2 regions of the Cellvibrio chitinivorans genome follow, and region 1 is predicted to be linked to the other one. Evidence: predicted binding sites of a transcription regulator. Region 1 holds the regulator's gene; the other holds the start of a gene.

What was found. The regulator LexA, encoded in region 1, represses DNA repair genes until DNA is damaged. The targets are predictions, from matches to a motif close to ACTGTNTNTANANACAGT.
Positions count from the first base shown of each region.
Region 2: the regulator LexA is predicted to act here: its motif matches at 4,140-4,157, upstream of SPL68_RS16860 (DNA polymerase II).

Region 1 is NZ_JAYKKN010000002.1:556,675-562,919, reverse strand. It holds gene SPL68_RS09130 (chemotaxis protein CheW) at 1-75, shown strand, start outside; gene SPL68_RS09125 (DUF2802 domain-containing protein) at 109-495, shown strand; gene SPL68_RS09120 (hypothetical protein) at 652-2,079, shown strand; gene SPL68_RS09115 (hypothetical protein) at 2,142-2,408, shown strand; gene SPL68_RS09110 (cell division inhibitor SulA) at 2,632-3,042, opposite strand; gene lexA (transcriptional repressor LexA) at 3,035-3,637, opposite strand; gene fliS (flagellar export chaperone FliS) at 3,888-4,274, shown strand; gene SPL68_RS09095 (hypothetical protein) at 4,285-4,563, shown strand; gene fliS (flagellar export chaperone FliS) at 4,670-5,056, shown strand; gene SPL68_RS09085 (sigma-54-dependent transcriptional regulator) at 5,345-6,245, shown strand, end outside.
Region 2 is NZ_JAYKKN010000008.1:43,944-50,188, forward strand. It holds gene SPL68_RS16845 (hypothetical protein) at 1-68, opposite strand, end outside; gene SPL68_RS16850 (lytic transglycosylase domain-containing protein) at 321-1,103, opposite strand; gene SPL68_RS16855 (SMI1/KNR4 family protein) at 1,247-1,648, opposite strand; gene SPL68_RS16860 (DNA polymerase II) at 1,722-4,124, opposite strand; gene SPL68_RS16865 (MFS transporter) at 4,258-5,481, shown strand; gene SPL68_RS16870 (DUF2200 domain-containing protein) at 5,493-5,843, opposite strand; gene SPL68_RS16875 (abortive infection system antitoxin AbiGi family protein) at 6,084-6,245, opposite strand, start outside.

The sequences.
Region 1 (6,245 bases):
AATGAGCTGTTAATCCTGATCGATTTGAACAAATTGTTGACCAGCGATGAATGGTCAGAGCTGGAAGATATTTAAGTTACAGATTGAATCTGGCTCAGAGAAAACGCCATGACAGTGTTGGAGATGGGATTGATAGCAACGGCAGTAGTCAGTGTGATCGCGCTGATTATTGCCGTTGCCAGTTTGAAGCATGTGCGCCGTCAGGCTGATGCCAATGAAAAACTAATCCAAAAGTTAATGCGTGAGGTCGCTGCATCCAGTAACGGTGCGGTGGGTATGGGGCAGCGCTTGCTAGCAATGGAGAAACGCTTGCAGGCTAGTGCAGCGAAGCAACCAGAAAAAATCGATTACTACAATGACGATGAATTTCAACCATATTCCCAAGCGGCACAAATGTTCAAAATGGGGATGGATTGCGATGAGGTGGCGCGACGTTGCGGATTATCTCGCGCCGAGGCATCACTACTTGAGATGATGCAGAAATCCAGTCGCTGATTTAGTAACAAGCTGCCAAGTACATATTTTAGTTTCAAAAAGGGTCAGCTTATGTTGACCCTTTTTGTTGGAAGCTACGTAAGACATGTTTCGTCTAACGCAAATCTTTGTGTCTGTTAAACTGACGCCCAAAATCGAGCTTTTGGGAAATATGCGTTGATTCATAATTACACAGATAAAACAATGCCAGTCGGAGTCTTGCTCAATCGTATCATTCAACGATTAGGCAACTCTGCTGATGGCATTTTCCAAACACAACATCTGGCAATTCAATTTACTCATAACCAGTATTATCTACCGCAACAATCAGCTACAGAGCTGGTGGCATTACTAATAATTCGCAAAAATAAATCTAATCAATTGCATATCGAAGGCAGCATTTTTCCTTTTACTTCTGAACGCTGGGCAAAAATTCAGCAGCTACCCCATCTGGCATCAGATGATGAGACACTCCACAGCTTTGTTAAAACAAACTTATTGCCATGGTTGGTAATGTCTGATCCTTGGGTGCTTTCACCTGTACATGTCCCAAAACCTTGGGGGCAGGAAATCTGGTATACCGGTATTGAGGCTCGGGGTCAGGCTGGTGTTGTTTGTACAAATGGGATTATTCCTTTGCCTTGGTTGTTGGATGTAATGTCTGGTCAGATTGGCTTGGGTCAAGATTCACCTCCAGTATTGTTAAAAGTGTTGGACCCTGTTGCTGAAGAGGTTTATGGCGACCTTTATTTTGAGCTTCATCAGAAAAAACAAGAGGTTTATGTCGTCACTCACCTAAATCAATCTGCATGGCGAGATGGGGTAGGTGCTATTCAATTGGGGTTTTCAACGCAAGCTCGTGCGCAATATAAAAATGATGATGCGTTCAAGCGCGCTTATTTGCAGGCTGTCCAATCCTATGAGCGTGTTAGGCGTCTGATTGACACTCTATTAGATGAAAAAAAGCGTGATGTTGGGCTGGATCTCAGCGAACCGGCATCCAGTTCGGACTTAATGATCTGGATTAATGAGTTATCACAATCAGTTGATACGAAAGGTTTAATTGAGCAAGAACAGCAACTGCGTCAAGTTATGAATAGTTTTGTGGAGCATTACCCATTGAGGCTTGGCGATGTTGTAACTGTTCCTAAGCTTGTGCCTCACGCATTGCAGCATGGAGTTAGGGTGGTTGAGTTTCAGACCCCGGTTTATGAACGCAAGATTCTCAGTTTCGGCCAAAAGGTGCTGACTCAGTCTCATTGGGATACGGAAGAAGCTCTTAAATTGGCTGATATGAACTTTACCCAGCTACCAACGCCAGAGATTTTAGTGGAAACACTGGATTATCGGATTGAGCGAATTGTTAATTTTGATGATTTCGAGGTAAAGCGCGTTTGGCTGGATGGTAATTATCATGAGGATAGTGGTGTTTACTCTGTGTTGATGACGCTTGATGGGGAGCTGGTTATAGGTCAATTAGGGAGCCAGCAAGAGGTTAATTCAGGGCAGGCGATACTGATGCCTAAATCAGGGGCAGGGTGGTTTATATCCAGCCGAAAGCCCAGTCTGTTCTTGCTAGCAACGCCCAAATCGTCACCTAAATAGGCTTTGAGTCTATTTGGGTGTTAGAATGCGCGTCTTTTTTGCGCAGAGGTTCTGAGGTAGTTATGTCGTCTTTCTACGAAATCATTGAGTTACTAAATGGTGATGTCGCCTTGGCGCGTGCAGACGATGAAAAAAATGAACCGCTAGTGACTATCCGTTTTTCAGAAGAGTCTATGGCCTTTTTGGGGGAGGAGAAGTTTGCGGTTGCCAAAGCAATGATCGAAGCTGGTATGGAGGCGGCGGGAGATATTGCTGATCAGCAGGCTGAGGCCATGTTAGATGAGTTGATTGATGGTGTAGATGATACAGAAAAGTTGATGTTGCACTAGGGCACGGCTACGCGGAGTTTGAGCTTCAAATCTATGTGATTTTTATTTTCCCTGATGTATTCGCATCCCTGCATAACTTCAAGCGCTGTACATCAAGTGACAATTTTTCAAGCTAGCAGCACTTCAAATAAAAACATTTTAAATAGCGATCTTCTGAAAAGCAGTTCATCAATTAAGAAGACTTGATGTGTTTCCACTGAAAGGCTTACTTCTTACAAAAACCTTATCGCACTCTAAGTAACAGCCCTTGGCTTGAGCCATTTTTTGCAGCCAATTCCAGCTGGGCTAATTCTTTGTCGGTCAGTTTTCCCGGGCTCGAGATAACTGTGTGACTGTTGCCGGCTGACAGAGCTTCCCAAGTAATCCACAAGAGTGTTTGTGGGTCCTGACAGTGAATGACACGAATATAACGAGTATTCACACCATAGGATTCCAATAGTTCACGATTGATATTATGTGGTGCAATCCACGTGATCCAACGGTCACTGCTGACATTACTTAGGAAGGCAATCATTGGTAGCAGTAGTGCAAGTTGCTCTGGTGAATCACTGGTTAGTACCAGCTCGGTTACGCCACTTGCGGGTTGTGAATGTGTTTTTGCAGATAACGGTATTGCATGGGCGATATTAGTCACGACGAATTACTCCTACGCTTAAACCTTCAATACTGAATTCCTGATCGCGCATATCAACGAGGATAACCTCGAAATCAGGGTTTTCAGGCCACAATTCAACCTGTGCTTTGTTGCCGCTGCGCTTGAAACGCTTCACGGTTACTTCCTCGCCAATTCGCGCAACGACAATTTGCCCGTTGCGGACTTGGTCGGTTTTATGGACAGCTAAGAGATCGCCGTCCAAAATCCCTGCATCCTTCATGCTCATGCCATGCACACGCAGAAAATAGTCAGCACTGGGTGAAAAAAAGCTTTGAGGAATGTTGCAATAGTCCTCAATGTGCTCCTGCGCAAGAATCGGATTGCCAGCAGCAACGCGCCCTATAACCGGAATACCTGTATGCACTTCCGGCAATCTTATACCCCTTGAAGCACCGGGAATAATTTCAATAGCGCCTTTGCGTGCCAATGCCTTGATGTGTTCTTCAGCGGCATTGGCTGACTTAAACCCCAGAATACGTGCGATTTCAGCGCGTGTCGGTGGGTAGCCCGTTTCATCTGCATATTGACGAATGAGTTGTAGTACCTGTTCCTGGCGCGGTGTTAAGTCAGACATGTGTACTCCTGAATCTGTTTGTTTGTACAGTGGTTGTGATTATATACAGTAATCTGATGTGTGCAATAGTTTTTCAATCTGTTCTTATTTCGCACTTTTATAAGTTCCGAGGTTGTGAAGATACTTTGTGATATTCGCTGTTTTTAGCTAAAGGTTTTTTGGTTGGTGCCGTTAGCTATAGGGTCGGATAACTAATCTTGACTGCTACTTATAGTGGTTTGCCAAAACTCAAAAAAATCTGTGGTGATTTATGAATGCCTATTCTGCCGTGCAGCATTATTCCAGTGTAAAAGTACAGTCAGGTGTTGAAGCTGCTTCGCCTCATCGCTTGATTCAGATGTTATTTGAGGGAGCTCTGGAGCGTATTGCTCAGGCAAAAGGCGCTATGGCGCAAAACCAAATTGCACGTAAAGGCGAGTTGATTAGCAAAGCGGTAGCGATAGTTGCCGGTTTACAGGGCAGCTTGAATGATCGCGAAGGTGGTTCTTTGGCAGCCAATTTGGATGGTTTGTACGATTATGTGATTCGCCGTTTGAGTCAGGCGAATTATGAAAATAACAGTGAGTATCTGGATGAGTGCGGTCGCCTGCTGGGTGAGATTAAAACAGCATGGGATGCAATCGGAAATCAGGTGTAACGAGGTTCATATGGCAATTCACTTGGTTTCAGCACCTGAATATGTGGGAGCGGCTGGCATTATGGCAATGCGTGGTCTGCAACAGGAGCTGACTAACGCATTGCAAGTTGAGGACTGGGAAAAAATCCGCCATTTGGATCGAATTTGTGCTTTGCTGATCGATAGAGTGGTTGCTGCAAATCGCAATGACAAATCTACATTGGTATGTGCTCTGAATGAGTTGAAGGGAGTGTATGCCGGGTTGATTGCACAATGTCAGCGCGAAGTAACTCTACTGCATGCGACCTGATGGTCTAGCACGTTAGGTTTTTAAAACAGCTTACTTATAGCAAAACTCGCCAAAACGACTTAGCCCTGCTAGCCTTAGAAAATCTAACCGCTAGCAGGGGACAGACGTGTCTAATTACAATCCGCAAGAAGCACTCAAACAATATCGCCAGTTGGGAATTGAGTCAGAAATTAATAACGCCTCGCCCCACCGATTAATCCAATTATTATTTGAGGGTGCCTTAGGGCGCTTGGCGGCCGCTCAGGGTGCTATTGAGCGCGGTGATGTGGCTGCAAAAGGTGAATTGCTAGGTAAAGCTATAGGGATTGTAGGCGGTTTGCGCAGTTCGTTAGATATGAGCGCGGGCGAATTATCGGAGCGTCTTGATCAGGTATATGAATACGTTAATTTGAAATTGCTTGAGGCATCAAAAGAAAACAGCGCTGAAAAAGTAAATGAAGCCATTCAGTTGCTGAAAACAATAAAATCAGGCTGGGATGATATTGCGCCTTGAGTTCAGCTTTACAATTTGCGAAATAAAAATTGGATGTTTTTCAGTCAGCAGTATTGTAATTTAGCTTGGCTTCTTGCTTAGAAATAATTCTAAAAACAGGCAATAATTTGGCGATAGTTTGTGCTATCTGGCTAAGTCTTATCAAAACGCCAAAATCATTTCGTCATAAATTTGACTAAGATCACAGTCTCGTCTATTACTTACTCCAATAAGTCGGCTTGCCAATTAAAACACGCGTTTTTTAAGTGTTTTTAATATGTTGGCGTGAATAAATAAAGGTCTTGGGGTATGTGGCGCAACAATAAAGTTTTAGTTATCGACGATAATCCGTCACGTCGACACGATTTAAAAATTCTGCTCGATTTTCTCAGTGAAACCACATGCGCGACAGCGAGTGACACATGGCAATCAGCTGTTGCTGAAGAGAATGGCGGTGAAGATTATGTTGCTATTTTTCTGGGGGATTATCGTGACAGCAATAAATCCCTCGCTCATCTCTTAAAAGAAATTCGCTCTTGGAGCGATGAGCTCGCTATCATTTTAGTTGGCGATGAGCATCCCAATATTTATGAGGGGTTAGATGATTTTTATCGCTTCATGATCATAGCAACTCTCTCGATTCCTCCTACCTATAACAAGTTGGTTGATACTCTGCATCGCGCCCAGTTGTATCGTGAAGCGCAATCAACCAGCAAGCGTCAGCCTCAGCGTCGCCCTGTGCATTTATTTCGCAGTCTTGTAGGAACCAGCCGTGAAATTCAAAATGTGCGCGAGATGATGGCGCAGGTGGCCGATAAAGATGTTTCTGTGCTGATTACCGGTGAATCAGGTACCGGCAAAGAGGTGGTTGCGCGTAACCTTCACTACAACTCTCCGCGTCGCGATAAGCCATTTGTGCCAGTAAATTGCGGCGCAATTCCGGCTGAACTGTTGGAAAGCGAATTATTTGGCCATGAAAAAGGTGCATTTACCGGCGCGATCAATTCGCGCGCTGGGCGGTTTGAATTGGCTGAAGGTGGCACCTTATTTTTAGATGAAATTGGCGATATGCCGTTGAACATGCAGGTGAAAATTTTGCGTGTTTTGCAAGAGCGCTGTTTTGAGCGTGTCGGTAGCAATAAAACCCAGCCGGTTGATGTGCGTATTATTGCGGCAACGCATCGAAATCTGGATCAGATGATTCTTGGTA
Region 2 (6,245 bases), on a different contig from region 1:
GTCACATGTAGCTCTTCGCGATAATCCCGCTGTGCAGCCATACCAATTTGGGCATTGGAAATAATCATAAAGCCATCCGCTATTGTGAAGATCCATAGAAACCGCACGCGCAATAACAGCGAAAAATGCGGGTTAGCCTCTATAGCGGCAAAAATGCTGTTTTTTTGAGCTTTATTTGGCGCCAAAATTAGAATTAATAGCTATGAGCAGTCCATCAAACTGGTGGTTTTGAGTGGCGAGATAGGGAATGGAAACAATATAAGGAAGGTATGGGAAAGCAAAAGAAGTAAAAGCGAGGGACGTAAAAGCGGAGAAATGCCTTAATTGCGCGCCAGCACCATTTGGTTTTTATAGCGCTGATGCAGGATGTTCACACGGAAAACGTAGGTCTTGGTTTCTTCAAACGGAGGGACGCCGCGATACTTTTCTACCGCTCCCGGCCCGGCGTTGTAAGCGGCTGTTGCCATAGTGATGCTGCCATCAAATCGCTTAAGTAAATACGCAAGGTATTTAACCCCACCCTCAATGTTCTGCGCCGCATTGCTGGTATCACTCACCCCCATATCGCTGGCGGTTCCCGGCATCAGCTGCATCAACCCCATCGCCCCTTTGCGTGAACGCGCCAGCGGGTTGAAGTTGGATTCAGCATGAATCACCGCGCGTACCAGTGCTGGGTCAACACCATGCCGCTGCGCCGCTTGAGTGATTAGATAGGTGAACTCGGTCATATAGAGCTTTACGCCACGCCAATCTACTCGCGACAAGGGATTACAAGCGAAACAAGAGGTGTAGACGATAACTTCGTAAGCCGCCTTTTTCGGTTGGCGATCAGAAAAGGTCACTGCGCCATCTTTCTGATACTTAAAGAACTTGAAGGGTTGTTTACTGGCCGCCGCTTCAGCCGCTAATCGCTCCTGCTCACGGCGCGCCTTTTCTTCGGCAGCGGTTTTTTCAGCCACACGGCGCACATGCGCCTCAAAATCCTCAAGGCTGGATTCCTGCGCCGAAGTTTCAGTCGCGGGTTGCATATTTCCTTCAGCCCATAGCGGAACGCTGGCAAAAGCCAGTAACGAAAGCGCTAGAAATGGGATGATTTTATGCACAGCAACCACGATTTATTTGTTCAAAAATGGAAACAGGGAGATTTAGTGTAGCCCAGCTTTGTGAAAAGCTCTGTCACCAAAATCCATTTTCGTGACCTTATACAACTTATCGAAATAGCGGCCGCAAAGATTCGCTATAAGGCTCAGGACTCAAGCCAGACATCCCGCACCCATTGCCAGACGGACGCCCAGGTTTCATCGGCCAGATCACCATCGCGCCAATAAACCACCTCTCCGTCCGGCTCTACGCAGTAGTAACTGCCGTTCACTTCGCAGATAGGCAACAAATGGCGCGGCACGCCCATCGCCCAAGCGGTGGCGGTAACTTCGGGTAAATAGGTGTGAGAGTTAGGATCGGCAGCGGTTACCGGCTCGATAGTGCCGTAGACCACATCGCTGGCTTCCAGCAGAAAGGTGCGTACATCGCGCGGGATGGGCAGAAGAATCTCTTCTTCAATCTCGACCAGTGTGTCTTCATCGGGCAAATCCAGCGGCACTGGCACTGGTTCGTTGTGATCGCGCAGGAGTTCGAGTATTTCTTCCATCGTAATGCCTGTTAGTGATGACGGGAGGCGGAATATAGCCCGAAGCCCTTATCCATAACAAGCGATGCACACATCAGCCAAACAGGGATAACTGGTTCTCCACCAATTGCTCCAGCGACTCATCCATAAAATGCAAAATACTGTCGGCCACTGGCGATAGCTGCTTATTAATATAGTGCTGATAATCAATCGGGCTCTGCAGCCAATTCATATGCACCTCGTAAGAACCAACAGGCTCGGGGCCATTGGTAGTGATGAGATAACTAATCCAGTCGCCGCGCCTTAGGGTTTCGCCAGTCAGCTGCACATATTTGCGCGCAGCCTGCACATGGGGCGGCACATTTTTTTGATATTCATGTAGATGGCGACGCAACCGCTTGCGATAAATTAATTCCAAGTCCCGCTTACCGGCGAGCACTTCATCATTAGTGGTGCGCACAAAATCCAGATAGTCTTCGCCATCAAAAATTTTGCGATAGAGCGCGAGCTGAAAATCCTTGGCCAGTTGCGTCCAATCGGTGCGCACATTCTCCAAACCTTTAAACACCATTTCGCGCTGGCCATTTTGTTCGATCAATCCGGCGTAGCGTTTCTTCGTACCTAATTCAGAGCCGCGCATGGTCGGCATTAAAAAGCGCAGGTAGTGAGTTTCGTACTGAATCTCCAATGCGCTTTTGATATTAAATTCGTCGCGCAAGCTTGTTTGCCACCAGCTATTTAATTCTTTTGCCAAACGCGCGCCGATTTTATTGCACAGTGCCGCATCTTTTGGCGGCTTGCCCACGCAATTATTTTCCAGCCAGACAAAGAGCGAATCTGTATCGCCATAAATAACCGCATAACCCTGCTGCTCAATCCACTCGCGGCTGCGCTGGATAATTTCATGGCCGCGCAGGGTGATGGAACTGCATACACGTGGATCAAAAAAGCGGCATCCAGTTGAACCGAGCACACCGTAAAACGAATTCATAATGATTTTGATGGCGTGGGAGAGCGGTGCATTTTTATGTTGCTTGGCGCGGTCGCGCGCAGCCGATAACTGCTCAATCACCTGCGGTAATATATGTCCATCGCGCGCAAAATAAGCATCATTAAAGCCTTCTACGCGCAGGGCTTCATCCATGTGATTATGTTGCGCCAACCAATAGGCGCAGGGGTCGATTAAAAAAGTGCGGATGATACTCGGGTACAGACTTTTAAAATCAAGCACTAACACATTGTCGTAAATTCCCGGGCGCGAGTTCATTACATAACCGCCAGGGCTGATCACATCCGATTCCAACTCACCCAAATTCGGTGCGACATAACCACGCCTGTGCAAGCGCGGCAAATACAAATATTCAAACGCAGCAACCGAGCCGCCGATGCGATCCAACAGCAAACCGGTTAATTGGCTGCGCTCCATCGCAAACGCGAGCAACTCCTGCTGCACAAAAATATTCCACACCAGTTCGCAGTCGCGCAGATTGTATTCGGCCAGCGCTTGCTTATCGGTTTTGAACAATTGGGTAATATCATCGCCGCGATCTTTCCCTGCAATAAGTTTTCCTTCGCCCAATAATTCCTGTGCGATATTTTGTAGCGAATAACTTTCATAGCGATAATTCGCCGCTTTTAATAATTCGATACCATCCAGTGCAACCCGTCCGGGAATTACGACAAAACTGCGCCCGCCATCGCCTTCTTCATGGCGCCAGTGAATGGATTGATTAGCGCGCCCCAATTGCAATTCTATTTTTAAGCGCTGGCAGATATTTTCCAGCACCAGCAAATCAAATTGCACCAGATTCCAACCGATCAAAATATCCGGGTCAATAGACTGCACAAAATCAAAAAAAGCCAGAAGGCACGTTTTTTCATCGGCGCAATACACTAACCAATCAGACTGATTGCTACCGCCCTCGCCCACCATAAATACTTTTTTATCGGCATCCCCCCAAACACCAATCGAATAAAGTTGTTTGGCATCCATCGAGGTTTCAATATCGAGCGAAAGCATGCGCAGCTCAGGTCGCCAATGGCTTTGTGTTTCAGCTAAAGGCGCAAGGCGCGGATTTATTAACGGCTGGGCGGGATGAGAAATATTGTCTGCAGGAATATCAAATTGCGCGGCAGCAGTAATAAACCGCTCCATTAAATAACGTTCAGGCGGGCGAATATCGCTCTCCCAACAATCAATGCCATGTTGCCGGAAAATATCCTGCGCATCGCGTGCACTGCGTTGGCTGTGAAAATAGAGCGCGTTTACGGATTTATTCAGAAAGGTTTTTAATTCAACTTCGGCCATGCGCCAGCGACGCAAGTGTTTGATAAGCGTTTGAATCTGCGCTGCATCCTCGCGCAGCACAAAAAACACCATTTCCTGCTGCGTGATTTGCGTCCAACAACTGCCCTGCTCCGTCGCCCACCATAAATCAAGCACAATCCCCTCGCGGGTATCGCGCCACTGGCGGGTTAATAAAAAGGCATTGGTCATGGCGAGGCGACAACATCTGGTTAAGTAACCAGTATTATCCCGCGTAAAACACGCTGGATGCAATCACTCTAAAGGCCAGGTATATAATCTATACCTCTTAAGAATCTGACTATTAACTTTTGATCACTCACGAATGAACAAGACTCAAACAAACCCCCGCAATCACAATCACACCCCATCGGATTTTGAACTTAGCGAAAAAGATCAGCGCAATAATATTTGGCGGCTCACACTCGCCCAAGCTTTGGCTGGGGCAAATGCCGTGGTGGTTTATGCAACCGGCGCGATTGTCGGGAGCATGTTGGCGCCATCGGCAGTCTTGGCCACCTTGCCGATTTCCATTTTTGTTGTGGGTATGGCGCTATGTATTTTGCCTGCGGGTGTTATCTCTGAACGCTTTGGTCGTCGCACTACATTTTTAGTGGGAACTAGCGCTGGTGTTTTGGTTGGGTTGCTCTCTATGCTCGCCATGATTAACGCATCATTTTGGTTATTTTGTTTTGCGATGCTATTTGGCGGCACCTACGCGGCAGTGGTTTTATCGTTTCGTTTTGCCGCGACCGATGGCGTGCCCGCTGCGCGTAAACCGCAAGCGCTGTCGCTGGTGATGGCTGGCGGTGTCGCCGCTGGCATTGTGGGGCCGCAATTAGTCACTCACACAATGGAGCTGTGGCCAGCGCATTTATACGCAGCAACTTTTTTAATTCAAGCATTGGTTGCTGCGATTTCCGCTGTAATTTTATTTGGTGTGCGCCTGCCAAAACCCTCCCGTACAGATGTTTCTGGCGGGCGCCCGCTCGCCACTATTATCAAACAACCTGCATTTATTGCAGCGGCGGCCTGCGGCGCTATCTCTTACATGCTGATGAATTTTTTAATGACCGCCGCACCTCTGGCGATGCATATGCACGGCCACTCCCACGCCAGTGCCAATTTAGGTTTGCAGTGGCATGTGATCGCAATGTACGCCCCAAGCTTTTTCACCGGAAAACTCATCAGCCGTTTTGGTGCGATAAAAATAGCTGTATCGGGTTTGCTGTTAACCGCCATATCTACCGTCATTGGGCTTGGCGGTGTAGACGTAGCCCACTTTTGGTGGATGCTTATTTTATTAGGTGTAGGTTGGAACTTTGGTTTTCTCGGCGCTTCGGCCTGGGTGCTGGAATGCCACACACCAGAAGAAAAAAATCGCGTGCAATCATTAAATGATTTTATTGTGTTCGGCCTAATGGCCATCGGCTCATTTTCCTCAGGCGCGATTCTTGGTGTATACGGCTGGAGTGTTGTGCTGTGGGTTTCCTTTGTACCACTGGCGCTAACCGCTGTGGCATTTGGACTATTGCGAGGGAGAAAATAAATCAGAAATGTTTAACTGCGCAGAATTTTTTCCATCGCCTTGCCTTTAGCAAGCTCATCAATCAGTTTGTCTAAATAACGGATTTTCTGCATAAGCGGGTCGTCAACCTCCTCCACCCGCACACCGCAGACAACACCTTTTATCAGTGCAGCATTGGCGTTAAATGTCGGTGCTTGCGCAAAAAACTCTTCAAATGTTTTCTCCTGCACAATCTGCTCTTGCAAACCCGCATGATCGTAACCCGTCAACCAACAAATAATTTGATCAACCTCATCCTGAGTGCGATTTTTCCGCTCAGCCTTATTCACATAAAGCGGATAGACTTTGCTAAAAGCAGTGGTGAAGATTTTGTGATTGGTCATAAATTTTTAAGGTTTTTGAAATGTCAGATATCGGTCAAGGCGAATATTTATAAAAAACAATGTAGGTTCGATTAGCGCAGCGTAATCGTACGAATGCAATTCCCCGCCCGAATTTCCACACAGTTAACCCCGAACCAGTTTGCAGAAAAATTCCAGCTTTATTTGTTCGCTATTATCTATTTAATCTTGTTTATAGAATTTTCATACGTACGATTACGCTGCGCTAATCGTACCTACGGGCTACAAATCTATACTCAGGCTTTCTAGTGAAACAACACGACTCATTAAAACTTTTTGCTCAACAACAGAAATATTACCAAGTGCAGCGTGAATGAAATTTATTATATTTGGAATATCGGCATCTGACTTTACAAAAATATAACGTATGTCACCTGGCCCAAA